2 regions of the Streptomyces sp. NPDC051569 genome follow, and region 2 is predicted to be linked to the other one. Evidence: predicted binding sites of a transcription regulator. Region 2 holds the regulator's gene; the other holds the start of a gene.
The links. Region 2 encodes HspR, which represses chaperone genes until heat shock. Its sites were predicted from a motif close to TTGAGNNNNNNNNNCTCAA; they were not measured.

Region 1 (14,354 bases), on a different contig from region 2:
GCGAGACCTTGATCTGCTCGCCGTCCAGCCCGGTGAAGGTGCCCTCGGCGCCCAGGTGGTACTTCACGTCGCCGGAGCCGTGCATCGACTTCGGGTCGAGGTTGCCCTCGAACTCCCGGAAGATCTGCGCGTACGACTTGCCCACGATGTTCGCGAGGACGTTCAGGCGGCCGCGGTGCGCCATGCCGATGACGACCTCGTCCAGGCGCGACTCGGCGGCGGAGTCGATGACCGCGTCGAGCAGCGGGATGACGGACTCGCCGCCCTCCAGCGAGAAGCGCTTCTGGCCGACGTACTTCGTCTGCAGGAACGTTTCGAACGCCTCGGCCGCGTTGAGCCGGCGCAGGATGCGGAGCTGCTCCTCGCGCTCGGGCTTGGCGCGCGGGCGCTCCACCCGGTCCTGCAGCCACTTGCGCTGCTTCGGGTCCTGGATGTGCATGAACTCGATGCCGGTGGTGCGGCAGTACGACTCACGCAGCACGCCCAGGATGTCGCGCAGCTTCATCATGGACTTGCCGGCGAAGCCACCGACCGCGAACTCCCGCTCCAGGTCCCACAGCGTGAGCCCGTGCTCGGTGATGTCCAGGTCGGGGTGCTTGCGCTGGCGGTACTCCAGCGGGTCCGTGTCGGCCATGACGTGGCCGCGCACCCGGTAGGAGTGGATCAGTTCGAAGACCCGGGCGGGCTTCGTGACGTCGTCGTCGTGCGAGGCGTCGATGTCCTTGAGCCAGCGGACCGGCTCGTACGGGATGCGCAGCGCCTTGAAGATCTCGTCGAAGAACTCGTTCTCGCCGAGGAGCAGTTGGCTGAGGATCCGCAGGAACTCGCCGGAGGCGGCGCCCTGGATGACGCGGTGGTCGTACGTCGAGGTCAGCGTCATGACCTTCGAGATGCCCAGCTTGTTCAGGGTGTCCTGCGAGGTGCCCTGGAACTCGGCGGGGTAGTCCATCGCGCCGACGCCCAGGATGAGGCCCTGACCGGGCATCAGGCGCGGTACGGAGTGGACGGTGCCGATGCCGCCCGGGTTGGTCAGCGACGCGGTGACTCCGGTGAAGTCATCCATCGTCAGCTTGTTGTTGCGGGCGCGGCGGACGATGTCCTCGTACGCCTGCCAGAACTCGAAGAAGTTGAGCGTCTCGGCCTTCTTGATGCCGGCGACGACGAGCTGGCGGTCACCGTTCGGCTTCACCAGGTCGATGGCGAGACCGAGGTTCACATGCGCGGGCTTGACCAGGGTCGGCTTGCCGTCCCGCTCCGCGAAGGAGTGGTTCATCGACGGCATGGCCTTGAGCGCCTGCACCATCGCGTACCCGATGAGGTGCGTGAACGAGATCTTGCCGCCGCGCGCACGCTTCAGGTGGTTGTTGATGACGATGCGGTTGTCGAAGAGCAGCTTCACCGGGACGGCGCGCACGGACGTGGCCGTGGGCAGTTCCAGCGAGGCGTTCATGTTCTTCGCGACGGCGGCCGACGGGCCGCGCAGCGTCAGGTACTCCGGACCCTCGGCGGGCGAGCCGTCCTTGCCGGCGGGCGCGGCGGCGGCCTTGGGCGGCGCCGGGGCGGCGGCGGGCTTGGCGGCGGGTGCCGCCTGCGCCGGAGCGGCCGGAGCCGGTGCCGCCGCGGCGGGCTTCGCCGGAGCCGCGGGCGCGGCGGCCGGAGCGGCGGCCTGGGCCGGAGCCGGGGCGGCCGCGGCGGGCTTCGCCGGAGCGGCTGCCGCGGCGGGAACCGGGGCGACGGCCGGGGCCGGGGCCTGGGTCGTGGGCACCGCAGCCCCCGCGGCTGCGGTCTCCGCGGGCTTGTCCGCCGTGCCGGAGGTGCCCGGCTTGTAGTCGGCGAAGAAGTCCCACCAGGCACGGTCGACCGAATTCGGATCCTGGAGGTACTGCTGGTAGATCTCGTCGACGAGCCATTCGTTGGCTCCGAAGGCAGCGGCAGGGCTCTTGCCCTGCCCGTCTTCGTCGGTCGAGATGCTCGCGTTACTGGGGGACTGAGACGACACGGCGTGAACCGCCCTCTTCCGCTTCACAAGGTGATGGACAGCGGGAATCAAGGCTACGCCTACCAGGCCAGCAGGTGCAGACCGGGCGTGCCATCGTCGTGCATCTCACATCGAACGGTGGGTTTCAGCGTATGAAATGGCGGGAAACAAGCCAGGTTCCGTTGCGCCAGGGATGCACAAGAGTCGCTCGGCCGCCCCGCCACGGCCGGTCCGCGGCCCGTAGCCCGCCCGTCCCCGACTCCGTACCCGGAGATCGTGCGCTAACGCTTCGAACTGTACGTCAACCGCGCGCCCGGGGGACTCCCGGAAGGGTGACCTGTATCCGGCAGCCCCGAGCGGATTCGGCCACGCCGATGCGCCCGCCGTGCAAATCCACCGCCCAGCGCGCGATCGCCAGCCCCAGACCCGTACCGCCGTCGCTGCCGGGGCCGTGCGGGGACTGCGCGGTGCCCCGGTTGAAGCGCTCGAAGACCTGGTGCCGCTCCTGCTCAGGAATCCCGGGCCCCTCGTCCTGCACCTCCAGGTCCAGCGACTCGGGCTGCTCGCCGCGCCGGGCCCGGACGGTGACCCGGCCGTGCGGCGGGCTGTGCTTGACCGCGTTGTCGATGAGGTTGGCGACGACCTGATGCAGCCGCTCCGCGTCCGCGTGCGCGGTCAACTCCGGCGGCGAGACATCCAGATGCAGATGTACGTCCGTACGGGTGTGGTTGCCGGAGCCGGAGCTCAGTTTGCGCTGCGAGGCGGCCAGACCGGCTTCCTTGAGCACGCCGGAGAGATACGGCCACACCTCGAAGCGCTGGGCCCTCAGCGTGACGACGCCGTTGTCGAGCCGGGACAGGTCGAGCAGCGTCTCCACCAGCCGGCCGAGCCGCTCCGTCTGCCGCAGCGCCGTCCGCATCGTCTCCGGATCGGCGGCGGACACCCCGTCGACGACGTTCTCCAGCACGGCACGCAGGGCCGCGATGGGCGTGCGCAGCTCGTGCGAGACGTTCGCGACCAGCTCCTTGCGGTGCCGGTCCACGGCCTCCAGATCGTCGGCCATGCGATTGATGGTGGAGGCGAGGTCACCCAGCTCGTCACGGCGGTCGGCGCCGCTCACCCGGCGGGTGTAGTCGCCATGCGATATGCCCTTGGCGACCGTGTTCATCTCGTCGAGCGGAGCGGTCAGGCCGTGGGCCACGAACTGGGTGATCAGCAGCGTCGCGATCACCGAGAAGACCGTGATGAAGCGCAGCTCGGTCTTGGTGTGCAGGGCCACCATCAGCAGACCCGTCGTGATGAAGACGGAGACGACGACGAGCGTGCCGAGCTTGGTCTTGATGGAGAACGGCCGCAGCCCGGTTCTCTCCGGGCCGGTGGCGCGGCCACGGACCTCCCGGCCGCGCCGGTCGTGACCGTACCTGTCGTGACCGTGTCTCTCCCGGCCCTGTCTCTCGCTGCCGGCACCGCCGCCCCGGGGCCGGGTCATGGCGCCGGAGTCTCCAGCGCGTAGCCGACGCCGTGCACGGTACGGATCCGCTCGGCGCCGATCTTCCGGCGCAGCGCCTTGATGTGACTGTCGACCGTACGGGTGCCGGAGGCGTCCGCCCAGTCCCACACCTCGGCGAGCAGCTGCTCCCGGGAGAGCACCGCGCGCGGGGTGTTCGCCAGGCAGACCAGCAGATCGAACTCGGTGGGTGTCAGATGGACGTCCTCGCCGCGCACCCGCACCCGGCGCTGCGCGTGGTCGACCTCCAGCTCACCCAGGCGCAGGATGCCGCTGCGCGGTGTCACCGCGGCGAGCGCCGCGCGCTCCACCCGGCGCAGCAGCACATGCACCCGGGCCGCCAGCTCGCGCATGGAGAACGGCTTGGTCATGTAGTCGTCGGCGCCGACCCCGAGGCCGACCAGCATGTCGGTCTCGTCGTCACGGGCCGTCAGCATCAGCACCGGCACCGGGCGCTGCGCCTGCACGCGGCGGCAGACCTCCAGGCCGTCGAAGCCGGGCAGCATGATGTCGAGGACCATCAGGTCCGGCTGCCAGGCCTCGGCCGCGTCGACGGCAGCCGGGCCGTCCACCGCCGTCTGCACCAGAAAGCCCTCGGCCCGCAGCCGCGCCGCGATCGCGTCGACGATCGTGGCGTCGTCCTCGACGACCAGGACCCGGCGCTGGGCGCTGGGCGTGGCCGCGACTCCGCTGTGGCTGGTGTGTGTCTGCTCCATCGCCCGCCCCTGGTACGCGTTTCGCGATCCCTGATCCACATTCCTCATGCGGATGGTGGATCCGTGTGTCGGGAGCAGCGTAGAGGCAGCGGGAGGGTCCCGGCTACGCAGTGCGAACAGCGAGATGGACCACGTCGGGTACGCCTCGGGCAACCGGGATCTCTTCCGCCCTTACCCCGGTGAACCCGGCATTCCGTAACGCTTCGCCAAAGGCGGGAGACGGTTGCGCCGACCAAACGGCGAGGACACCGCCCGGTTTCAGCCGCGCCCGGCAGGCCGCGAGCCCCTCCGGCGAGTACAGGCCGACGTTGCCGTCGGTGACGGTCCAGTCCGGTCCGTTGTCGATGTCCAGACAGAGTGCGTCGTAACGTTCCGTGGCCGCCCGTACATACTCCACCAGGTCGGTGTGGAGGACGGCCGTACGCGGATCGGCGAGCGCCGTGCCCGAGATCCGGGCGAGCGGGCCGGTGAGATGCCAGTCGATGACGGCCTGTTCGCGCTCGACGACCACGATCCGGCCCCAGCGGCGGTCGGCGGCGGCGTGCGCGAGGGAGAAGCCGACACCGAGGCCGCCGATGAGGACGGCGGGCCTCTCGTCCCGGTCTCCGGGAAGCGCGTCCAGCGCGGCGTCGATCAGCAGCCGCTCGGAGCGGCCGTCCGAGGTGTCCATCAGAAAGCACCCGTTGGCGATGATTTCCAGCCGCGCGCCTCGCTGCCGCAGGACGACCTCGCCGTACGGCCCGTCCCGCCGGTCGAGCGTGACGGGCGCGGCGTGCGCGTCGGCGCCCGGGCCCGTGCCGGTGCCGAGGCCGGTGCCGAGGCCGGTGACGGTGCCGATGTCGGGAGCCGGGTCGTCGGCGATCGGGCCGTCGGCGATCGCGTCGTCGGGAATCGGGTCGTCGGCGATCGGGATGGGCGCGGGGTGGGGCACGGTGGATCTCCTCGTCCGGCGGCCGGCTGTCGCTGATCATCCTGGCGGGACGAGGACAGCGGGGACAGTCCATTTCTCCGCCCGGCGAACCCTGATCGCCGGCCGGGACCGCTGAGAGCCCGGGCGATCCGCCCGCCGACCGAGGTCCGTGGAGTGAGGACGACCACCGCGCGGTGCCGTGGAAGGTCTTACGGCTGCTGGACGTTGTCGTCAGGAAGCCGCGCTCCTTCCGGGCCGTGCGAGAGCGATCGCTCTCAGCGAACGAGACCCCGGGAACATCTGCCGACCCACCAGCATTGAGTCCACATAGCTCAACTTGATTGCCGAAGGGGAGATCATGGCTGCCACGTCCACATCGCTCACGCTTCCCGTGCTGCCGCTCGACGACGAGGTCGTTCTGCCCGGCATGGTGGTGCCTCTCGACCTGTCCGACACCGAAGTCCGCGCCGCGGTCGAGGCCGCGCAGGCGGCATCCCGCGCCGGTGACAGTGGCGCGGGAAAGCCCAAGGTGCTGCTCGTGCCGCGCATCGACGGGACCTACGCCGGCACCGGCGTGCTGGGCACCGTCGAGCAGGTCGGCCGGCTCTCCGACGGCGACCCCGGCGCACTGATCCGCGGTAGAGGCCGCGTCCAGATCGGCGCCGGTACGAGCGGCCCCGGCGCGGCCCTCTGGGTCGAGGGCGTCAGCGTCGACGAAACCGCGCCCGAACCGCTGCCCGGCGCCGTCGCCGACCTGGTGAGGGAGTACAAGGCCCTCGCCACCGACTGGCTGAAGAAGCGGGGCGCCTGGCAGGTGGTCGACCGGGTGCAGCAGATCGACGACGTGTCGACGCTCGCCGACAATTCCGGGTACTCACCGTTCCTCTCCACGGCCCAGAAGGTCGAGCTGCTGGAGACCACCGACCCGGTGGCCCGCCTCAAGCTCGCCACCGAGCAGCTGCGCGAGCACCTCGCCGAGCAGGACGTCGCGGAGTCCATCGCCAAGGACGTCCAGGAGGGCGTCGACAAGCAGCAGCGCGAATTCCTGCTGCGGCGCCAGCTCGAAGCCGTACGCAAGGAACTGCGCGGGCTGAGCGGCGAGGGTGACGACCAGGACGAGTCCGACGACTACCGGACGCGTGTCGAGGCCGCCGACCTCCCCGAGAAGGTGCGGGAAGCCGCCCTCAAGGAGGTCGAGAAGCTGGAGCGCTCGTCCGACCAGAGCCCCGAGGGCTCCTGGATCAGGACCTGGCTCGACACCGTGCTCGAACTGCCCTGGAACGAGCGCACCGAGGACGAGTACGACATCCGGGGCGCCCAGTCCGTCCTCGACGCCGAGCACGCGGGCCTGGAGGACGTGAAGGAACGCATCACCGAGTACCTGGCCGTGCGCAAGCGGCGCGCGGAGCGCGGCCTCGGTGTGGTCGGCGGCCGTCGCGGTGGCGCCGTCCTGGCTCTGGTGGGCCCGCCCGGCGTCGGCAAGACCTCGCTCGGCGAATCGGTCGCGCACGCCATGGGACGCAAGTTCGTCCGGGTCGCGCTCGGCGGTGTGCGGGACGAGGCGGAGATCCGCGGACACCGGCGTACCTACGTCGGCGCCCTGCCGGGCCGCATCGTCCGGGCGATCAAGGAGGCCGGTTCGATGAACCCGGTCGTCCTGCTCGACGAGATCGACAAGGTCGGCTCCGATTTCCGGGGCGACCCGGCCGCGGCCCTGCTCGAAGTCCTGGACCCGGCGCAGAACCACACCTTCCGTGACCACTATCTGGAGGTCGAACTCGACCTGTCCGACGTGGTGTTCCTCGCCACGGCGAACGTCCTGGAAGCCATCCCGGAGGCGCTGCTCGACCGCATGGAGCTGGTCCGGCTCGACGGCTACACCGAGGACGAGAAGGTCGTCATCGCCCGCGATCACCTGCTGCCCCGGCAGCTGGAGCGCGCGGGCCTGGAGCCCGGCGAGGTCACCCTGGAGGACGACGCGCTGCGGAAGCTGGCAGGGGAGTACACCCGCGAAGCGGGCGTGCGAAACCTGGAGCGGTCCATCGCCAGGCTGCTGCGCAAGGTCGCGGCCGAGCACGAGCTGGGCCGGCGCGAGCTGCCCTTCACGCTCCGCGACGAGCACCTGCGCGGGCTGATCGGCCGGCCGCACCACGTCCCCGAGTCCGCCCAGGACCCGGCCGAGCGCCGCACGGCGGTGCCCGGCGTGGCGACGGGGCTCGCGGTGACCGGCGCGGGCGGTGACGTCCTCTTCGTCGAGGCGTCGCTGGCCGACCCGGAGACCGGCGGTTCCGGCCTGACCCTGACCGGACAGCTCGGTGACGTGATGAAGGAATCGGCGCAGATCGCGCTCTCCTTCCTCCGCTCGCGCGGCGCCGAACTGGAACTGCCGGTCGCCGACCTGAAGGACCGGGGCGTGCACATCCACTTCCCGGCGGGCGCGGTGCCGAAGGACGGCCCGAGCGCGGGCATCACGATGACGACGGCGCTCGCGTCGCTGCTGAGCGGCAGGCAGGTCCGCACCGACGTCGCCATGACCGGCGAGGTCTCACTGACCGGCCGGGTCCTGCCCATCGGCGGCCTCAAGCAGAAGCTGCTGGCCGCCCACCGGGCCGGCCTCACGACGGTGGTGATCCCGAAGCGCAACGAGGCCGACCTGGACGACGTCCCGGCCGAGATCCTCGACAAGCTGGACGTCCGCCCGGTGACGGATGTCCGTCAGGTCCTGGAGATCGCCCTGTCCCCGGCGGAGGTCCTGGTGTCGGCGGCGGCGTAAGGCCCACGAGAACGGACGCGTACGACGGCAGGGCCCGGAACGAAAATCCGGGCCCGGCCGTCGTGCGTCACGGTCTTCCGATGCTGATCTCGTAGCGCAGCCGCTGAAGGCGGGCCGGCATCGTCATGATGTCGACCTGGATGGGCCGGTCGTCGGCGTCCAGGGTGACGCGCGTCAGACGCAGCACCGGTTCGTCCGCCTCCGTGCGCAGGGCTTCCCGCTCCTCCTCACCGGGCAGGCGAGCGGTCACCTCCTCCCGGACGCGTACCCCCACGTGCCCCAGCTGGGCGAGCAGGGTGACGGCTCCGCCCGGGATCTTGGCTGTTCCGGCGAGACGCGTGCCACGCGCGACGGAAGCCGGGTAGTAGGTGTCGGTCAGCTCGCACAGCACGTCTTCGAGGTACATCACCCGCCTGCGGACGACGACGGTCTCGCCCTCGGCCACCCCGAGGAGCCCCGCCGGCTCCGCGGACGCCGGGATCTCTCCCGCGTGAACGACGCGCTGGCTTCCACGCCGCCCCCGCGCGGCCAGCTCGGCGCCCCAGGCGTCCGGCTGCCCGCTGTCCCGAGGCGTCAGGTACGGCATGGAGCTGCTGACCCACTCACCGGCGCTCATGATGTCCTCCCGTACCGCCGACTGCTCGTGATCTCCAGCTCTGCCGCTGACAGCATGACAGCGCGGTCCCGACCGGGGGTCCGTTCCGGTCGGGACCGCGCTGCGTGCGTTCGCGGCGGGGTCAGCCGTTGGCCAGGGCCACGACCCGGTCCAGAGCGCCGTTGAAGCGGTCGTGGTCGCCGACGTACGGGCCCGTCGAGGTGTACTGCCAGATCGTCTGGACGTCCCAGCCGGCCGGCAGCTCGCCGACCGTGGTGTTGTAGCGGGCGATCCAGAGCGGGTTCGTGGCACCGAAGCCCGTGTAGTTGCCCGTGCACTCGATCCACCAGCTCGTCGCCGTGTAGATCACCGCGTCGCGGCCGGTGCGGGCCTTGTACGTGTTCAGGAAGTCCCGGATCCAGTCCACCATCTGGGCCTGGGTCTTGCCGTAGCAGGACTCGCCGTACGGATTCCACTCGATGTCCAGCACGCCCGGCAGGGTCCTGCCGTCCCGCGACCAGCCTCCGCCGCCGTCCACGAAGTAGTTGGCCTGCACGGCGCCGCTCGCGTCGTTCGGGGTGCCGAAGTGGTACGCGCCGCGGATCATGCCGACGTTGTACGAGCCGTTGTACTGCGAGGAGAAGGACGGGTTCTTGTAGTAGTTCCCCTCGGTGGCCTTGACGTAGGCCCATTTCACGCCGCTGTTCCACAGGGACGCCCAGTCGACGTCCCCCTGATAGCCGGCGACGTCGACGCCTTCCGTCTGCACGACGCGTTCGTCGCGGGGCATACGGCCCTGGCCGTCGTGCGCGATGACGCCCATGCCCATGTGGGCCGAGCCTCGTGCGGGCAGCTCGGCCGGGGGATCTGCCGGGGGGTCGGCGGCGTTCGCCGCGCCCGGGAGGGTGAGGACGAGCGCGAGAGTTGCGAGGAGAGCGCCGGCCACGGCGCGGAACGAGCGGCCGTACGTTCCGGATCTGTGCACGGGCATTGCGTGCCTCCGAAGACCTCGGTGGGGGGACCTCATGACGGGGCGGCGTGCGGTGGGGCGGCACGCCCGCACTGACGCTACGCACGTAGACCCGCGTGACGGAAGGGCGCCACGCTGCCGTCGTTGGTATAAACCTGCGAAATACTGAACGAGCTGCGGCAACGGCCGACGGTGGAAGAAACTTTCAGGAGCGGAAAAGCGCACGATGAGTGCTGACGTGCACGGGAGCGGTACGGCCGACCGACCGGATCCGGCCCAGGGATGTGGTGTGGACCACGAATTCCTGGCGCTGGAAAGGGAGTTGGCGGTCTTTCTGCGCCGCGCCCGGGCCAGCTCCGGCGAGATGGCCCGCGAGGTCCACCCCGAGCTGGAGCCCGCCGCGTACGGACTGCTCGTCCGGCTGGAGGAGACCGGCAGCCAGCGGGCCACCGAGCTGTCCTACTACTTCGGCGTCGGCAAGGCCACGATGAGCCGCCAGCTGCGCGCGCTGGAGGAGCTGGGGCTCGTCACCCGCGAGCCCGACCCGGCGGACGGGCGCGCTTCACTCGTCCGTGTCACCAACGAGGGCCTGGCCCGTTTCCGGCAGGTCCGGGACGCACGCCGCGAGCTGTACGTACAGAAGCTGGCCGACTGGGACCGGGCCGAGATCGCGGAGCTGGCCCGGCTGCTCCACCACCTCAACGCCCGCGCCGAGATCTGACGCGGCCGGTCCGCTCCGGGGGCCGGCCGCGCCACGGCCGGCCCGGCACGCGCTAGAGCTCCACGTACGTCACCGTCGCGTCGTCGCTCGACTTCCAGCGGCGGAACGCCGCGCCGTCCCGGTCCGCCGACTCCGCCGCCCGTACCCGGTCGATCAGCTCCTGCGGGCCGTTCTTGCGGACCAGCGCCAGGCAGTCCGACCAGTCGCCTTCCCGGAAGAGCTCCACCCAGCGGGTCGCGCCGTCCGTCAGGGCGAGGAGGGAACGCACCTCCGCGACCGGCGTGCGGCCCGTCACCGCCTTCCCGGCGACCGACGGATCCGCCGCCGCGGTGAAGAAGCCGCCCTCCGCGTTGCGCAGCGTGTCCGTCGCGGCGAGTGAGCGGAGCGTCTCGGCGGGCAGGCGGTCCAGCCGGTCGTCCAGCACCGCCCGTACTCCGCCGTCCGGCGACTCCAGAAGGAGCGTCGAGTCGGAGAGCACCAGATGCTCGACCACGTCTCCGCCCCAGCGCGCGAGGACGACGGTCGCCTGAGGTGTCCGCACGTGAGAAAGGTCACAGGTGGTGCGGTGGGCGTCCGCGGTGCGCGCGATCGACGCGGCCAGGATCTCGGCCAGCGTCAGATCCCGGCGTGAACCGGACAGTTCGGCCAGGGCGCCGCCCAGTCGTGCGGTGAACCACGGGACGCCGTGCACGCACCCGTCGTCGCCGACCGGGGGCGTCACCCCGTCCAGGACCACCAGGGCTCCGCCCTCGCCGGCGGCGGGCAAGGACACTGCTGTCCAGTCCTCATTGGGCCGTACGGCGGCGCCGGGTGCGGTGGCCAGTTCGATGCGCATGATGCCCAGTCTGCCTGACGGTGACGACTGCCCGCATGAGTCCTTCACCTCGTGCGCACATTCGCCCGGGGGGTCGTCGCACCAGGTCAGGCCGGTGTCTTCGGGCCGGAATCAGCCACTCCGGACGGGTCCGGGAAGCTGCGGGCGCGCATCCTGCCAAAGCCCGCGCGGAAGGTCCACCCGGCACAGGTGGTTCCGCCGAGCGCGCGCCGGGCGGAGTTGGTCGTCAACTGATCCGTACTGTTCACTCCTTCGGGTGGTGGAGCGGCCGATGCGCGCCCCCCTCCCAAAAGCGCTGGAATGGTCGGAAGCCGTACCAGGGGTGGGTGGGGGTTTTCCGTTGTGACCGGTCGTCACCTCTGCTTCATGGGCGGACGAGTGAAGAATGCGAGCACCGGTGCAGAAAAAGCGGCCTCGGGGCAACGACGTCATGCGCGGCGGAACTCCGGGTGAGCCCCAGAAGGCGGGCGTCGGAGCCACCCCGGGCACCGGAGCCACCCCGGCCACCGGAGTGACGTCGACCCCGGCCAAGGAAGGGCGCCGCGTGCGGGTACGCAGCCGCCTCATCGCCGGTGTCGCCCTCGTCGGTGTCACCGTCGTCGTGGCGGGCGCCCCCGCCGTCCTCGCCGCCTCGGCCGAGCTGACCGACGCTCAGCGTCTGGTGACCCTCGCCGAACTCAACCGGCAGGCCGTGACCCTCGCCCACTCCCTCGCGGACGAACGCGACGAGGTCATGGTCCATATCGCCGCGGGCCGTGACGGGCAGTCGGGTGGCGAAGAGAGCGACGGCAGCGGTACGACCGACGGCAGCGGTACGGCCAAGGGCAAGGCCGGGCAGAAGGTCTCCGGCACCCGCAGCGCCCGCGTCGACCGGCAGATCGACGAGATCCGCGCCGCCGCCTCCGCGTCCCCCGGCCTGCTGCGCGATCTCGCCACCGTTCCCTCCATCCGCCGCACCGCCCTCACCGGCGAGGGCTCGGCGATGGAGGCGTACACCGCGTACTCCGACGTCATCGCCAAGCTCCAGGCCCTCGCCGACGAACTCGCCGAGAAGACCCCGGCCGAGGCCGCCGACGGCGTCCGCGCCCCCGGTGCGCTCAGCCGCGCTGTCGAGCAGGCGTCCGCCACCCGTGGCCTGCTGCTGGCCGCGCTGGCCGTGCCCGGCGACCCGGAAGGGAACGCGAACACGGGCATGGTGTACGACCCCGTCACGGGGCTCTACGCGCCGCCGCGGCCTGACCCGGAGACCGAGAAGAACGACCAGCTCCGCGACGACCTCAGCGCCGCCGCCCAGCAGTCGCGCATCCGGGAACTCGCCGCGCTCGCCGACTTCGACCAGACCGCGAGCACCCGGGCCCGCGACTCCCTCACGAGCACGGTCACCGGACCCGATGTCAAGACCGCCGAGGGGTACCTGACCCGGCTCACCGACCGGCCCGAACTCTCCGACAGTGACCGCAAGGCCAATCAGGAGAAGGTCGGGTCCTCGCTCTCCGCCCGCATCGACCAGATGCGCGGCGTCGAGTCCGGTCTCGGCTCCACCCAGGTGGCCCGCCTCGAACAGCTCCGCGACGACGACGTCACCGGCCTCGAACTGCGGGTCGCCCTGCTCGGCGGCTGTCTGCTGATCGCCATCGGGATCTCCACGGCCGTCGCCCGTACGCTCACCAGGCCGCTCGCCGCCGTACGGATCGGCGCGGCCAGGATCGCCGCGTCGCCCGAGAGCGAGGAGCCGGTACGTTTCACCGGCCGCAACGACGAGTTCGCGCAGGTCGTACGGTCCCTCAACGCCCTGCACGGCAAGCTGCTCGACCTTTCCGTCCGCGCCGGAAGGGGCGGCGCCGACCCGAGCGACCTGGTCGGCGAGCGCGAGAGGGCCGCGGCCCAGCGCTCCGAACTCCTGCAGCGCACCGCCGAGATGGCCGCCCAGCTCCAGGAGCTGCGGCACACGGTCCACCACACGTTCGTCAACCTCTCGCTCCGCACCCTCGGCCTCGTCGAGCGCCAGCTCGGCGTCATCGAGCAGCTGGAGGAGCGCGAGCAGGACGCCGAGCGGCTCGACACCCTCTTCCGGCTCGACCACATGGCCACGGTCATGCGCCGGCACAGCGAGAACCTGCTGGTACTCGCGGGCCACGAGCACGGCCACGGCCCTACGGGGCCGGTCCCGCTCGTGGACGTCCTGCGCGCCGCCGTGAGCGAGATCGAGCGGTACGAACGGGTCACGATCCAGTCCCTCCCGGCGCACGCCCAGGTGGCCGGCTTCGCCGCCGACGACCTCAGCCATCTCGTCGCCGAGCTGCTGGAGAACGCCGCGTCGTTCTCGCCGCCCGACGCCGATGTCCAGCTCTCCGGCTGGCTGCTGGAGAGCGGCGAGGTGATGCTCTCCGTCGAGGACCAGGGCATCGGCATGTCGGCGGACCGGATCACCCGGCTCAACACACGGCTCGCCGCGCCGGAGGGCGTCGAGGGTCGCGAGGGCTTCGCGGAGCGGAAGACGTTCGACGGCGAGGGCGAGGGGCTCGGGCTGCGCGTCGCCGCTCTGCTCGCCGCCCGGCACGGCGTGAAGATCGAGCTGCGCGAGCACCAGCAGGGCGGTGTGGCGGCGGTCGTCATACTGCCGCCGGCCCTGCTTCCGGCATCGCCGCCGGCCGTGAAGGCGCCCCAGGCACGGAAGGCGGGGGCGGCGCCCGCGCTCAGTCAGCCGGGATCGACGGCGGAGGCCAACTCCAACGCGCTGCCCGGGCGTTCCGCGCCCGACCCGCTGGTGCTCGCGGCGGAGGAGGCGATCCGCAAGGCGGAGGCCGCTGAGGCGGCCGAAGCGGCGGAGGCCCCCAAGGCCGAGCGCGCCGACGTCGCCGAGCGCGGCGAAGCCGCCCAGCCCACCGTGCCTGCCGAGCCCACCGAAGCCGTAGCGTCCGCCGAGGCCGCCGTGCCCGACGAGGCCGCCGAGGCCGACGAGGCCGCCGCCGAACGCGAGAGCGCCCGGCCCGGCCCGTACGCCATCGGCCCGGACGCCCACGAGCGCGTCCGCGACGGTGCCGGCGACGGCGCGGGTGAGCCGGCGGAGACCGGCCTCGACCAGGACACCTTCCTGATGCGGCTGCCCCGGCCGACCGCCGACGCCGCGTCCCCCGTGGGCGCCCCGACCGCCGGGGCGGAAGAGGACGCCGACGACGAGTCCCACACCGCCGAGCGGGTACGTATCACCGACAAGGGGCTGCCCAAGCGCGCCCCCAAGATCGTCAAGCCCGCCGCCGCGCCCACCGGGCGCACCGGCAGTGTCGACGCGGAAGCCCTGCGCCGTCGGCTCGGCGGTTTCCACCAGGGGGCGAAGGAGGGCCGGCGC
Region 2 (14,354 bases):
CCCAGGTGAAGTGCGAGTACGTCTGGAAGAGCACGGACTCCTGGATCAACTTCCCCTGGAGCGTCGAGCCGCCCGTCGTACGCCGTGGCCGGCAGGTGCGCGACTTCTGAGCGTCCGGGGCGCCGGGAGCAGGAGCTGTGCGAAGGCCCCCGACCGGGTAGCGGTCGGGGGCCTTCGCATGGTGGCCGCTGGTGAGCGGCGGCTAGATCGTGCCCAGCTTGATCAGCGACAGCAGCGCGATCAGCTGGATCGCCGACGCGCCCAGCGCCTTCGGCCACGGCAGGTCGTGCGACTTGCCCACCATGACGGTGAAGAGCGCGCCCGCCGCGATCCAGGTGAGCCAGCCGACGACCTGCACCAGGGCGTTCTCGCCGCCCAGGAAGACGCCGAAGACCAGGCGCGGGGCGTCCGTGATCGACATGATCAGCATGGAGAGGCCGACGGTCGGCTGCCAGGCGCCGGTGCCGCCGAGCTGGCGGGCGAGGGTGTGGGTCACCGCGCCGAGGATCAGGCTGCCGACGACGAAGGCGACGGCCGTCAGGAGGACGTACGGGATGGCCGAGGACAGCGTCGCGTTGATCGCCTCCTCGCGGGCCGTGTCGAAGCCGAAGAGCGCCAGCAGCCCGTACAGGAACGTCACGATCAGGGCGGGGCCCCAGACCGGGTAGTCGCGCATCTGCAGGAAGGTCGGTGCCGGGCGCAGCACGATGCCGCTCAGCAGGTCCTTCCAGCCGAGGCGGGGGCCGACGGGGGCCGCGGTCTGGCCGGCGTGGTACGTCGCGCCGTCGCCGTACGGGTCGTCACCGACGCTGAACGCCTGGGTGTGGCCCGGGTTGTTGGCGTACGGGTCGCCGGGCGCGCCCTGCTGCGGGGGCCGGCCCTGCTGCGGGTGACGGCCCTGCTGCGGACGCTGGGGCTGCTGAGGCTGGTGGGGCTGCTGGTACGGGTCGCCGAAGTACTCCGGCTCGCCGTGTCCGCCCTGTCCCCCCTGCCCGCCGTGTCCGCCCCGGCCGGGTGATCTGCCGGGCCCGCCCGCCCCGCCGTACTGGGGGCCGTACTGCCCGCCGTTCGTCGGCGGCCACGGCTGCTGCCCGTACGAGGGCGCGGCTTGCTGGCCGCCCTCGTATCCCGGGGGAGGCGCCTGCCGTCCGTACGGCTCCTGCTGCGGTTGTCGCGGGGTGCGGTTGTTGTCCCGGCCGCGTCCGATCCTGAATCCAGCCACGCGATCGAACGTACCCGCTCCCGCGCGGTGTGATGGCAGGGGGAGGGGGACGGAGGGGCCTTTGCGGCCGAGCTGTGACATCCCTTAGGGGACGTGTCGGGGACGCGACAGCTCGGCCGCTCGGGCTACTTCACCGGTTCCGGTTCCGGATCCGGTGTGTTCTCGCGCTCCTGCGAACCCGACGGGTCCGCGGGCGTCCGCACCGAGTCGAGCAGCAACTGCGCCACGTCCACGACCTGGAGGGATTCCTTCGCCTGGCCTTCGTTCTTCTTGCCGTTGACCGAGTCGGTGAGCATGACGAGGCAGAACGGGCAGGCCGTCGAGACGATGTCCGGGTTCAGCGAAAGGGCCTCGTCCACACGCTCGTTGTTGACGCGCTTGCCGATCCGCTCCTCCATCCACATCCGCGCGCCGCCCGCGCCGCAGCAGAAGCCGCGCTCCTTGTGACGGTGCATCTCCTCGTTCCGCAGGCCGGGCACCTTCGCGATGATCTCGCGCGGGGGTGAGTAGACCTTGTTGTGCCGGCCCAGGTAGCAGGGGTCGTGATACGTGATCAGGCCCTCGACCGGTGTCACCGGGACCAGCCTGCCCTCGTCCACGAGGTGCTGGAGCAGCTGCGTGTGGTGGATGACCTCGTACTCGCCGCCGAGCTGCGGGTATTCGTTCGCGATCGTGTTGAAGCAGTGCGGGCAGGTCGCGACGATCTTCTTCGACGACTTCGGCTTCTTCGTCGACGCGTCGTCCTCGTCCTCGCCGTACGCCATGTTGAGCATCGCCACGTTCTCCTGGCCGAGCTGCTGGAACAGCGGCTCGTTGCCCAGGCGGCGGGCCGAGTCGCCCGTGCACTTCTCGTCGCCGCCCATGATCGCGAAGCTGACGCCCGCGATGTGCAGCAGCTCCGCGAAGGCCTTGGTCGTCTTCTTGGCCCGGTCCTCCAGCGCGCCCGCGCAGCCGACCCAGTAGAGGTAGTCGACCTCCGTCAGGTCCTCGACGTCCTGGCCGACGACCGGCACCTCGAAGTCGACCTCCTTGGTCCACTCCAGGCGCTGCTTCTTCGCCAGGCCCCAGGGGTTGCCCTTCTTCTCCAGGTTCTTGAGCATCGTCCCGGCCTCGCTCGGGAAGGCGCTCTCGATCATCACCTGGTAGCGGCGCATGTCGACGATGTGGTCGACGTGCTCGATGTCGACGGGGCACTGCTCCACACACGCGCCGCACGTGGTGCAGGACCAGAGGACATCGGGGTCGATGACGCCGTTCTCCTCCAGCGTCCCGATCAGCGGCCTCTCGGCCTCCGCGAGGGCCGCGGCGGGGACGGTCGCCAGCTGTTCGGCGGTCGCCTGCTCCTCGCCTTCCATGTTCTTGCCGCCGCCGGCCAGCAGATACGGGGCCTTGGCGTGCGCGTGGTCGCGCAGCGACATGATCAGCAGCTTCGGGGAGAGCGGCTTGCCGGTGTTCCAGGCGGGGCACTGCGACTGGCAGCGCCCGCACTCCGTGCACGTCGAGAAGTCGAGGATGCCCTTCCAGGAGAACTGCTCCACCTGGGAGACGCCGAAGACGTCGTCGTCGGCCGGGTCCTCGAAGTCGATCTCCTTGCCGCCGCTCGTCATCGGCAGCAGCGCCCCGAGGGCCGTGCCGCCGTCCGCCTCGCGCTTGAACCAGATGTTCGGGAAGGCGAGGAAGCGGTGCCAGGCGACACCCATGTCGGTCTTGAGCGCGACCGTGATCATCCAGACGAAGGACGTCCCGATCTTGATCATCGCGATCAGGTAGACGAGGTTCTGGAGGGTGCTGAGGCTGAGCCCCTTGAAGGCCGCGACCAGCGGGTACGAGACGAGGTAGGCGGCCTGGTACGAGTCGGCGTGGTGCAGTGCGCCCTCCAGGCCGCGGAGCACCAGGATCGCCAGCCCGATGATGAGGATGACGGCTTCGACGAAGTACGCCTGGCCGAGGTTGGAGCCCGCGAAGCGGGACTTGCGGCCGGCCCGGCTGGGGAGGGACAGCTGGCGGATGACGATCAGGGTCAGGATGCCCAGGGTCGTCAGCAGGCCGATCAGCTCGACGAAGACCTCGTACGGTGTCCAGTCGCCGATGACCGGCAGCAGCCAGTCGGCCCGGAAGAGCTGCCCGAAGGCGTTCACCAGGGTCAGGACGAGCGTGAAGAAGCCGACCGCGACGAACCAGTGCGCGACGCCGACGACGCCCCAGCGGTTCATCCGGGTGTGGCCGAGGAACTCCTTGGCCACTGTCAGGGTGCGCTGTGCGGGTTCGTCGGTCCGCGCGCCGGCCGGGACGGGCCGGCCGAGCTTCACGAAGCGGTAGATCTGCGCGACGGCTCGGCCGAACAGCGCCACGCCGACGACGCCGAGTACCAGCGACACGATGATCGCGGCGAGTTGCATGAGGGGGCTCCTCGGGCCTGCGAGGGTGGGAAATCCAGCTCTTACTAAGCGGTAACTTAATCAGTTCGTGCTGAGGTTACCCACTTATCTCGCCGCAATGTAGCGGCGCGGTCGGTGATCTGTATCGCTCAGGGGGTCCTGACCGGGGATTCCGTCCGGGAATCGGCCGGAGATCCGGCGGTCGAGGCGGCGGTCGGTCCGGCGGTCGAGGCGGCGCCGGACGCGACGGGAAACGCGGCGGGACGCGCGGCCGCGATGCCCGCCGTGCGGGGCGAGCAGGGCTCGCGGGGTGCGGGCGAGGATCGCCAGGTCCAGGCCGATCCAGTGGTGTTCGACGTAGTGCTGGTCCAGCAGCGGCGTCTCGTCCCACGGCAGCGGCGAGCCCCGCCGCAGCTGGGCGAGGCCGGTGAGGCCCGGCCGTACGAGCCGGCGCCAGGGAGCGGCGGCCTCCCGCGAGCCGACCCTCAGGGGCGCCGGTCCGACGAGCGACAGGTCGCCGCGTACGACATGGGGCAGCCGGGACAGCAGATCGAGCCGGAACCGCCGGGTGCGCAGGGAGCGCAGGAGGAACGGGCGGCCGTGCAGCCCGGTGCGGTAGTCACGTACGAGGACGCCCCCGGGCGGTCGCGAGAGAAGGGCGGCGAGGGCGGCGGCGGCCAGGACGGGCGCGGTCAGCGCCAGCAGCACCGTGCCGAGCGCGAGGTCCAGCAGGCGTTTGGGTTCCAGGCGGGGTGTTCGGGGTGCCCAGGGCGTCCGGGGTGCCTGGGGCGATCGGGTCACGAGGGGACTCGTGGTCCTCCGCAGCATCGTCGGCCGCCTCATGGTCCGCCTGCCCGCGCCGGCGCCGGGATGCCTCCGCCCGGGGCCCCTTCCGAGCCGCCTCATGATCCGCCCCACGGGTCTCCGTGGGACCCACCCCGTAGGAACCCGCCCCGTGCGTCGCTTCATGGTCACGCCGACCGTTCTGTGCGTTCTGTTACTTTCGAGAGGTCTTGCTGGCATTCCGCACTCTTTGTGAAAGTTGTTACAGAACGATCGCATGGTTGGGTGGCGAGATCCGGGTAGGCGCACCCCGCGCGGGCCGCTTCGGCTCTGCGGGCGCAAGGTGCCCGCACCTTAGTTGAGTCTCCTCCGCTCAGGTCCTTTGACTCCATGAGATCCGTGATGCATCCTTGAGTCCGTTCCACTCAAGTCAGCTGGAGGAATTGACATGGCACGTGCGGTCGGCATCGACCTGGGCACGACTAACTCCGTCGTGAGCGTTCTCGAAGGCGGCGAGCCCACCGTCATCACCAACGCCGAAGGCGCCAGGACCACGCCGTCCGTCGTCGCCTTCGCGAAGAACGGCGAAGTGCTCGTCGGCGAGGTCGCGAAGCGCCAGGCGGTCACGAACGTCGACAGGACCATCCGGTCGGTCAAGCGCCACATGGGCACCGACTGGAAGATCAACCTGGACGGCAAGGACTTCAACCCGCAGCAGATCTCGGCCTTCGTGCTGCAGAAGCTGAAGCGGGACGCCGAGGCGTACCTGGGCGAGAAGGTCACCGACGCGGTGATCACCGTCCCGGCGTACTTCAACGACTCGGAGCGTCAGGCCACCAAGGAGGCCGGTGAGATCGCGGGCCTCACCGTCCTGCGTATCGTCAACGAGCCGACGGCGGCCGCCCTGGCGTACGGGCTCGACAAGGACGACCAGACGATCCTGGTCTTCGACCTCGGTGGCGGCACCTTCGACGTGTCGCTGCTGGAGATCGGTGACGGCGTCGTCGAGGTGAAGGCCACCAACGGTGACAACCACCTCGGTGGTGACGACTGGGACCAGCGTCTCGTCGACTTCCTGGTGAAGCAGTTCGCCAACGGTCACGGCGTGGACCTCTCCAAGGACAAGATGGCTCTCCAGCGTCTCCGCGAGGCCGCGGAGAAGGCGAAGATCGAGCTGTCGTCCTCCAGCGAGACGTCCATCAACCTGCCGTACATCACGGCGTCCGCCGAGGGCCCGCTGCACCTCGACGAGAAGATCACCCGGTCGCAGTTCCAGCAGCTGACCGCTGACCTCCTGGACCGCTGCAAGACCCCGTTCCACAACGTCATCAAGGACGCCGGCATCCAGCTGTCCGAGATCGACCACGTGGTGCTCGTCGGCGGTTCGACCCGTATGCCCGCCGTCGCGGAGCTGGTCAAGGAACTGACCGGCGGCCGTGACGCCAACAAGGGCGTCAACCCGGACGAGGTCGTCGCCATCGGCGCCGCGCTCCAGGCCGGTGTCCTCAAGGGTGAGGTCAAGGACGTCCTGCTCCTCGACGTCACCCCGCTGTCCCTCGGTATCGAGACCAAGGGCGGCATCATGACCAAGCTGATCGAGCGGAACACCACGATTCCGACGAAGCGCTCCGAGATCTTCACGACGGCCGAGGACAACCAGCCGTCCGTGCAGATCCAGGTCTACCAGGGCGAGCGCGAGATCGCGGCGTACAACAAGAAGCTCGGGATGTTCGAGCTGACCGGTCTGCCGCCGGCCCCGCGTGGCGTGCCGCAGATCGAGGTCGCCTTCGACATCGACGCCAACGGCATCATGCACGTGGCCGCGAAGGACCTCGGCACCGGCAAGGAGCAGAAGATGACCGTCACCGGCGGCTCCTCGCTGCCGCGCGACGAGGTCAACCGGATGCGCGAAGAGGCCGAGCAGTACGCGGACGAGGACCACCGCCGCCGCGAGGCCGCCGAGACCCGCAACCAGGCCGAGCAGCTCGTGTACCAGACGGAGAAGTTCCTCAAGGACAACGAGGACAAGGTCCCCGGCGACGTCAAGACCGAGGTCGAGGAGTCCATCGTCGAGCTGAAGGAAAAGCTCAAGGGCGAGGACACCGCCGAGATCCGTACGGCCACCGAGAAGGTCGCCGCCGTCTCGCAGAAGCTCGGCCAGGCCATGTACGCCGACGCCCAGGCCTCCGGCGCCGCCGGTGCCGAGGCGCCGGGCGCCGGAGCCCCGCAGGGTGACGACGACGTCGTCGACGCCGAGATCGTCGACGAGGACAAGAAGGACGGTGCCGCGTGACGGAGGAGACCCCGGGCTTCGAGGAGAAGCCCGACGTCCCTTCCGGCGCCGGCCCCGATGACGCCACGCCGAACGCCGCCGAGTCCGACTCCGTCAAGGAGTCGGGCCCGGCGGCCCCGGCAGGGGACGCACAGGACGCGGCTCTGACCGCACAGCTGGACCAGGTCCGTACCGCGCTCACCGAGCGCACGGCGGATCTCCAGCGGCTCCAGGCCGAGTACCAGAACTACCGGCGCCGGGTCGAGCGTGACCGGGTCACGGTCAAGGAGATCGCTGTCGCGGGTCTGCTGACCGAGCTGCTGCCGGTGCTCGACGACATCGGCCGGGCGCGGGAGCACGAGGAACTGGTCGGCGGGTTCAAGTCGGTGGCCGAGTCGCTGGAGTCGGTCGCCGCGAAGATGGGCCTGCAGCAGTTCGGCAAGGAGGGCGAGCCCTTCGACCCGACGATCCACGAGGCCCTGATGCACTCGTACGCCCCGGATGTCACGGAGACGACATGCGTCGCGATCCTGCAGCCTGGGTACCGGTTCGGCGAGCGGACGATCCGGCCGGCCCGGGTCGCGGTGGCCGAGCCCCAGCCGGGGGCTCAGCCCAAGGCTTCGGACGAGGCCACGGACGAGGAGAGCGGTGGCCCGGAAGAGGGCTGACGCGGTGACGGGCGCCCGGGGTGGCGGCCGAGGTGACGGCGGAGAGGAGGGATGCCGGGAATGAGCACGAAGGACTTCGTCGAGAAGGACTACTACAAGGTTCTCGGTGTCCCCAAGGACGCCACCGAGGCCGAGATCAAGAAGGCGTACCGCAAGCTCGCCCGCGAATTCCACCCGGACGCGAACAAGGGCGACGCCAAGGCCGAGGAGCGCTTCAAGGAGATCTCCGAGGCCAACGACGTACTGGGCGACGCCAAGCGGCGCAAGGAGTACGACGAGGCACGCGCCCTCTTCGGGAACGGCGGATTCAGGCCAGGACCCGGCGGCGGCGGTGGCTCCTTCAACTTCGACCTGGGTGACCTCTTCGGAGGCGCCCAGGGCGGACCGCAGGGAGGCGCCCCGGGCGCCGGGGCCGGCGGCTTCGGCGGCGGGCTCGGCGATGTCTTCGGCGGCCTCTTCAACCGGGGCGGCGGCACCGGGACCCGTACGCAGCCGCGCCGGGGCCAGGACATCGAGACCGAGGTGACGCTCAGCTTCACCGAGGCGGTCGACGGGGCCACGGTCCCGCTGCGGATGTCCAGCCAGGCGCCCTGCAAGGCGTGTTCGGGCACGGGCGACAAGAACGGCACCCCACGGGTCTGCCCGACCTGTGTGGGCACCGGACAGGTGTCGCGCGGTACCGGCGGCGGCTTCTCGCTCACCGACCCGTGCGTGGACTGCAAGGGCCGTGGGCTGATCGCCCAGGACCCGTGCGAGGTCTGCAAGGGCAGCGGGCGGGCCAAGTCCTCCCGGACCATGCAGGTCCGGATTCCGGCGGGCGTCAGCGACGGCCAGCGGATCCGGCTGCGCGGCAAGGGGGCACCGGGCGAGCGCGGCGGCCCGGGCGGCGATCTGTACGTCGTCGTCCACGTCGGCTCCCACCCGGTCTTCGGCCGCAAGGGCGACAACCTCACGGTCACCGTGCCCGTCACCTTCGCGGAGGCGGCGCTCGGCGGCGAGGTGAAGGTGCCGACCCTGGGCGGTCCCGCGGTCACCCTGAAGGTGCCGCCGGGCACGCCCAACGGCCGCACGATGCGCGCCCGCGGCAAGGGCGCCGTACGTAAGGACGGCACCCGTGGCGACCTGCTGGTCACCGTCGAGGTCGTCGTCCCCAAGGACCTCGGCGCACCGGCACGTGACGCGCTGGAGGCCTACCGGAAGGCGACGTCGGACGAGGACCCGCGGGCTGAGCTGTTCCAGGCCGCGAAGGGAGCATGAATCTCCTATGGACAGGCCGGACAGGCTGAACGGACCGGACAGGCCGGAGCGGGCCGACGGGGCGGACAGCCACGGGCGGCGGCGTAATCCGTACCAGCTGACCGAGGAGACGCCGGTGTACGTCATCTCGGTGGCGGCCCAGCTGTCGGGACTGCACCCGCAGACCCTCAGGCAGTACGACCGTCTCGGTCTGGTCTCCCCGGACCGTGCGGCCGGGCGGGGGCGCCGCTACTCGGCACGGGACATCGAGCTGCTCCGCCAGGTGCAGCAGCTGTCCCAGGACGAGGGCATCAATCTCGCCGGGATCAAGCGGATCATCGAACTGGAGAATCAGGTCGCCGCGCTCCAGGCCCGGGTCGCCGAGCTGGCGGCGTCGGTGGAGGGCGCGGCGGTGGCGATGCGGCAGCGCGAGGCGCAGGTGCATGCCTCGTACCGCCGGGATCTCGTGCCGTATCAGGATGTGCAGCAGACGAGCGCGCTGGTGGTGTGGCGGCCCAAGCGGCCGACGGACTGAGGGCGCGTCCCGACGGCTGCGACGGGTGTGACGGCTGCGACGGCTTGTGCGGTCGCGTGCGGTCATGTGTGGCTGTGTGCGGCCGTGCGGCCGTGGGAAGGGCCCCGGAATCCCGCTGGATTCCGGGGCCCTTCCGCGTGGGCGTCGTACGCGGAAGGGCGGCCCCGGGCCTCGGCGGCCGTCAGCTGTCCTCTTCCAAAATTCCTGACCGCGCGACGAGATACCCGAGCTGGGCGCGGCTGCCGCTGCCCAGCGCGGTGGCGAGTTTGGCGATGTGCGCGCGGCAGGTCCGTACGTTCATCCCGAGGCGACGGGCGATGGCCTCGTCCACGTACCCCTCGACGAGAAGCTTCGCGATGGTCCGCTGGACGCCCGTGATGCCGTCGGGGGCCGGCTCGTAGGCCACCTGCTCGGTGAGGGGCGTGGCACGCCGCCAGAGCTGTTCGAAGACCTTGACCAGGTAGGAGACCAGGCCGGGGTGGCGCAGTTCCAGGGCCACCTGCTGGTCGTCGCGCGCGGGGATGAAGGCGACCGTCTGGTCGCAGATGATGAGCCGCTCTATCAGCTCTTCCAGGGTGCGTATCTCGATCTTGCCGCTGGCCATGCGGTCCACGTACGCCATGGTCCCCATGGAGTGCCGGACCGTGTGCTGGTAGAGCGTGCGCATGCTGACGCCACGGTCGATCAGTGGCCGGTCCCGTTCGAGGGCCTGGCTGAGAATGTGCTCGCGCCGGCCGCCTCCGGGCTGAATCGTCAGCACCTCGGTGTGGCACTCGGCGGTGGCGAGATTGAGAGCGGCGTTGATGCGGTTGTAGCCCTCCAGCACGGTGATGGCGTGCGTGGGGGCCGGGTCGAGGGCGCTGATCGCCATGAATGGCTCAAAGGATTCTGTCAGGTCGATGGAGAGCCTCCGACGGTCGAGGATCTCCCGTTCGATGGGGTGGAGCCGCTGGGCGAGGGCGACGGAGGGCGGAACGGGCCTGAGCCAGTTCGGGTCGTCCGGATCGGGGTGCAAAAGGGCGAATTCAAGAAGGCAGGGAGCCTCCTCCGCCTCCGCTCGTGAGATCCGGCCCGCACTCAGAGCGCTGGCGTAAAGGTGCGCTCCTTCGTCACACAACTCAGTGACAGCATGAGGATGTGTCGGTTTTGAGTTGATTGTTGGCAAATCTCCACCCCCCAGGGTCCTGTACGTACAGGAACATGATGCATCGCCCCTGTGGCACTGATGTGCCTGAATGAGCCATCGTCTATGGAGGCGGGGGAGACGCATCCATCAAGTGAGGACGAAGCCGACCATGTACAAGAGATTGCTTCGCTCGGTACTTGCCGCTGCTTTTGCCGCAGTCGTGGCTTACGGGGTTCTGGGTGGCGCGGACACCGGCTGGGGTATCACCCCGGAGGCGACCACGGCGGACACCGGCTGGGGCAGCGCACCGGGTGACACCGGCTGGGGCAGCACTCCCGCGACCACGGCGGACACCGGCTGGGGAAGCTCGCCGGCCCACGCGGACGCATGACCGTCCCGCTGGACGACCGGGTCTTCCGGCGTGAGATGGCAACGGCCTACCGCTCGGGCTGGCACTTCATCGACCTCGTCACCGCCATCCCCCACCGGGGCGACTCGGTGATGGTGACTCTGTTCGGCGAGCCGATCCTCGTCGTACGCGAGGAGGACGAGGACGTCCGTGCCTACCGCTGCCTCCGGAGGCCGCGGGGGGCTCCGAAGCCGGTCCGGTGCGCCATTCGGTACGACATGATTTTCGTCAATCTCGACCAGCGTGATCACCAGCTGGCCGGAGCGCCACTGACCAACACAGCCACCCCCCGCAGTGCCTGAGCGATTCCCCCGTCGTTGTAGATCGCTCGGGCGCTTCCCCCACACAGCGGCGCCATCGTGGACCTGAAACACGATGGCGCCGCTGTGCTTTTCTCTTCCGGGCCCGGGCCGCGTGCCGGCCGCCCTCGCGTCCGCTTCCCGATCGCAGGCCACCCGGCAGGCTCTCAGCCGCGGCCGAGCGCCCGGTCCAGCGCGATCTCGATGAGGACCCGGTCCGGGTCGGGCGCCGGGGTCCGTCCGTACCGCTCCGCGTAGCGGCTCACCGCGTCCGCGACCAGCTCCGGTTCCGTACGGATCCGCGCGCGGCCCTCCAGGGTCGCCCACCGGCCGCCCGCCACCTGGCACACCGCGACCCGCGCGCCCCCCGCGCCGCCGTCGGTGGCCGCCGCGCCGTCCGCGCCCGCGCCCGCCGCGCCGTCCGTGCCCGCGGCTCCCACCCCGCCCGCCGCCAGGATGTTGGCGACCTTTCTGCTGTGCTTCCCGGTGATGACGCGGGCGAGTCCGGCCTCCGGGTCGTACGTCACGCCCACCGGGACGACGTGCGGACTGCCGTCCGGACGCGCCGTGGTCAGGGTGCACAGGTGGTATTCGCGCCAGAACGCGAGAAAGCTGGGGCTGGGATCGCGTACGTCTTCGGTCATGCCGGAAGCCTAGAGGGGTGCCCCGGGTGTTGCCTTGAGTGGAATAGACTCAACTTTGCGCATGTTCCAGCAGTCAAAGCGAGATGCACGAGGAGAGAGCGCACGTGGACGCCGAGCTGACCAACAAGAGCCGGGATGCCATCACCGCCGCCACCAACCGCGCCGTGGCGGCGGGACATCCCGACCTGACCCCCGCCCATCTGCTGCTCGCGCTGCTCGCGGGCGAGGACAACGAGAACGTCACCGATCTGCTGGCCGCCGTCGAGGCGGACCAGGCTGCGGTACGGTCCGGAGCGGAGCGGCTGCTGGCCGCACAGCCCAGCGTGACCGGGTCCACCGTCGCGCCCCCGCAGCCCAACCGCGAACTGCTCGCCGTCATCGCCGACGCCGCGCAGCGCGCCAAGGAGCTCGGGGACGACTACCTCTCCACCGAGCACCTGCTCATCGGCACCGCCGCCAAGGGCGGGCGGGCCGGGGAGGTACTGGACCAGCAGGGGGCCAGTGCCGGGAAGCTGCTGGACGCGTTCGAGAAAGCAAGGGGAGGACGCCGGGTGACCACGCCCGACCCGGAGGGCCAGTACAAGGCCCTGGAGAAGTTCGGCACCGATTTCACCGCCGCCGCCCGCGAGGGCAAGCTCGACCCGGTCATCGGCCGGGACCAGGAGATCCGGCGCGTGGTGCAGGTGCTGTCACGCCGTACGAAGAACAACCCGGTGCTCATCGGTGAACCCGGCGTCGGCAAGACCGCCGTCGTGGAAGGGCTCGCGCAGCGCATCGTCAAGGGCGATGTGCCCGAGTCGCTCAAGAACAAGCGGCTGGTCTCGCTCGACCTCGGCGCGATGGTCGCGGGTGCGAAGTACCGCGGCGAGTTCGAGGAGCGCCTCAAGACCGTCCTCTCCGAGATCAAGGAGAGCGACGGGCAGATCATCACCTTCATCGACGAGCTGCACACCGTCGTGGGCGCCGGCGCCGGTGGCGACTCCGCCATGGACGCCGGCAACATGCTCAAGCCGATGCTGGCCCGTGGCGAACTGCGCATGGTCGGCGCGACCACGCTGGACGAGTACCGCGAGCGCATCGAGAAGGACGCGGCGCTGGAGCGGCGCTTCCAGCAGGTGCTGGTCGCCGAGCCGACCGTCGAGGACACGATCGCGATCCTGCGCGGGCTCAAGGGCCGGTACGAGGCTCACCACAAGGTGCAGATCGCGGACGCGGCCCTGGTCGCCGCCGCCACCCTCTCCGACCGGTACATCACCTCCCGCTTCCTCCCCGACAAGGCCATCGACCTCGTCGACGAGGCCGCGTCCCGGCTCCGTATGGAGATCGACTCCTCGCCCGTCGAGATCGACGAACTCCAGCGCTCCGTCGACCGCCTCCGGATGGAGGAGCTGGCGCTCAAGAACGAGTCCGACCCCGCTTCCAAGCAGCGCCTGGAGAAGCTGCGCCGCGACCTCGCCGACCGCGAGGAGGAGCTGCGCGGCTTCACCGCCCGCTGGGAGAAGGAGAAGCAGGGCCTCAACCGCGTCGGTGAGCTGAAGGAACGTCTCGACGACCTGCGCGGCCAGGCCGAACGCGCTCAGCGCGACGGCGACTTCGACACCGCCTCCAAGCTGCTCTACGGCGAGATCCCCGGCCTGGAACGCGAGCTGGAGGAGGCCGCCGAGGCCGAGCAGGAGGCCGCGAAGGAGCCCACCGACAAGCTGGTCAAGGAGGAGGTCGGCCCGGACGACATCGCCGATGTCGTCGGCTCCTGGACCGGCATCCCGGCCGGCCGGCTGCTGGAGGGCGAGACACAGAAGCTGCTGCGCATGGAGCAGGAGCTGGGCCGCCGGCTGATCGGCCAGAGCGAGGCGGTGCGGGCCGTGTCCGACGCGGTACGCCGTACCCGCGCCGGAATCGCCGACCCGGACCGGCCCACCGGGTCCTTCCTCTTCCTCGGCCCGACCGGCGTCGGCAAGACCGAGCTGGCCAAGGCCCTGGCGGACTTCCTCTTCGACGACGAACGGGCCATGGTCCGCATCGACATGAGCGAGTACGGCGAGAAGCACTCGGTCGCCCGGCTCGTCGGCGCCCCGCCCGGCTACGTCGGCTACGAGGAGGGCGGCCAGCTCACGGAGGCCGTGCGGCGCCGCCCGTACAGCGTGGTGCTGCTCGACGAGGTCGAGAAGGCCCATCCCGAGGTCTTCGACATCCTGCTCCAGGTCCTCGACGACGGCCGGCTCACCGACGGACAGGGCCGGACGGTGGACTTCCGCAACACCATCCTGATCCTGACGTCCAACCTCGGCAGCCAGTTCCTGAGCGGACACAGCCCGGTCGAGCCGATGGCCGGCGAAGAGCAGAAGAAGCAGCGGGTCATGGAGGTCGTACGGGCCTCCTTCAAGCCGGAGTTCCTGAACCGGCTCGACGACGTGGTGGTCTTCTCCGCCCTCTCGCGGGACGAGCTGGCCCATATCGCGAAGCTCCAGATCAACCGCCTCGCGAAGCGTCTCGCCGAACGGCAGCTCACCCTGGAGGTCACCCCGGCCGCCCTGGACTGGCTGGCCGAGGAGGGCAACGACCCGGCCTACGGCGCCCGCCCGCTGCGCCGCCTCGTGCAGACCGCGATCGGCGACCAGCTCGCGAAGGAGATCCTCGCGGGCGAGATCACGGACGGCGACACGGTCCGGGTGGACCGCTTCGACGACGGCCTGATCGTCGGCGCGGCCACGCCCGACGAGCCGGCCGCCGGGACGGCCGCGCCTGCCGGGACGCCCGCGCCCACCGGGAAGACGCTGTAGCG

Region 1: lon (endopeptidase La) is a predicted target of HspR. The motif match lies at 5,429-5,447, and genes of this name have one in related genera.

Annotation. Positions count from the first base shown of each region.
Region 1 is NZ_JBITDJ010000001.1:266,194-280,547, forward strand. Features, by position in the region: gene ACIBAE_RS01120 (multifunctional oxoglutarate decarboxylase/oxoglutarate dehydrogenase thiamine pyrophosphate-binding subunit/dihydrolipoyllysine-residue succinyltransferase subunit) at 1-1,999, opposite strand, end outside; gene ACIBAE_RS01125 (ATP-binding protein) at 2,280-3,335, opposite strand; gene ACIBAE_RS01130 (response regulator transcription factor) at 3,464-4,201, opposite strand; gene ACIBAE_RS01135 (spermidine synthase) at 4,305-4,922, opposite strand; gene lon (endopeptidase La) at 5,470-7,884, shown strand; gene ACIBAE_RS01145 (GntR family transcriptional regulator) at 7,952-8,500, opposite strand; gene ACIBAE_RS01150 (lysozyme) at 8,622-9,470, opposite strand; gene ACIBAE_RS01155 (MarR family winged helix-turn-helix transcriptional regulator) at 9,676-10,170, shown strand; gene ACIBAE_RS01160 (hypothetical protein) at 10,223-11,005, opposite strand; gene ACIBAE_RS01165 (nitrate- and nitrite sensing domain-containing protein) at 11,391-14,354, shown strand, end outside.
Region 2 is NZ_JBITDJ010000018.1:23,954-38,307, forward strand. Features, by position in the region: gene ACIBAE_RS22910 (phosphoribosyltransferase) at 1-110, shown strand, start outside; gene ACIBAE_RS22915 (Yip1 family protein) at 203-1,222, opposite strand; gene ACIBAE_RS22920 ((Fe-S)-binding protein) at 1,348-3,621, opposite strand; gene ACIBAE_RS22925 (sugar transferase) at 3,706-4,401, opposite strand; gene dnaK (molecular chaperone DnaK) at 4,832-6,676, shown strand; gene grpE (nucleotide exchange factor GrpE) at 6,673-7,323, shown strand; gene dnaJ (molecular chaperone DnaJ) at 7,384-8,580, shown strand; gene ACIBAE_RS22945 (heat shock protein transcriptional repressor HspR) at 8,588-9,094, shown strand; gene ACIBAE_RS22950 (helix-turn-helix transcriptional regulator) at 9,276-10,259, opposite strand; gene ACIBAE_RS22955 (hypothetical protein) at 10,441-10,611, shown strand; gene ACIBAE_RS22960 ((2Fe-2S)-binding protein) at 10,608-10,931, shown strand; gene ACIBAE_RS22965 (pyridoxamine 5'-phosphate oxidase family protein) at 11,096-11,572, opposite strand; gene clpB (ATP-dependent chaperone ClpB) at 11,677-14,352, shown strand.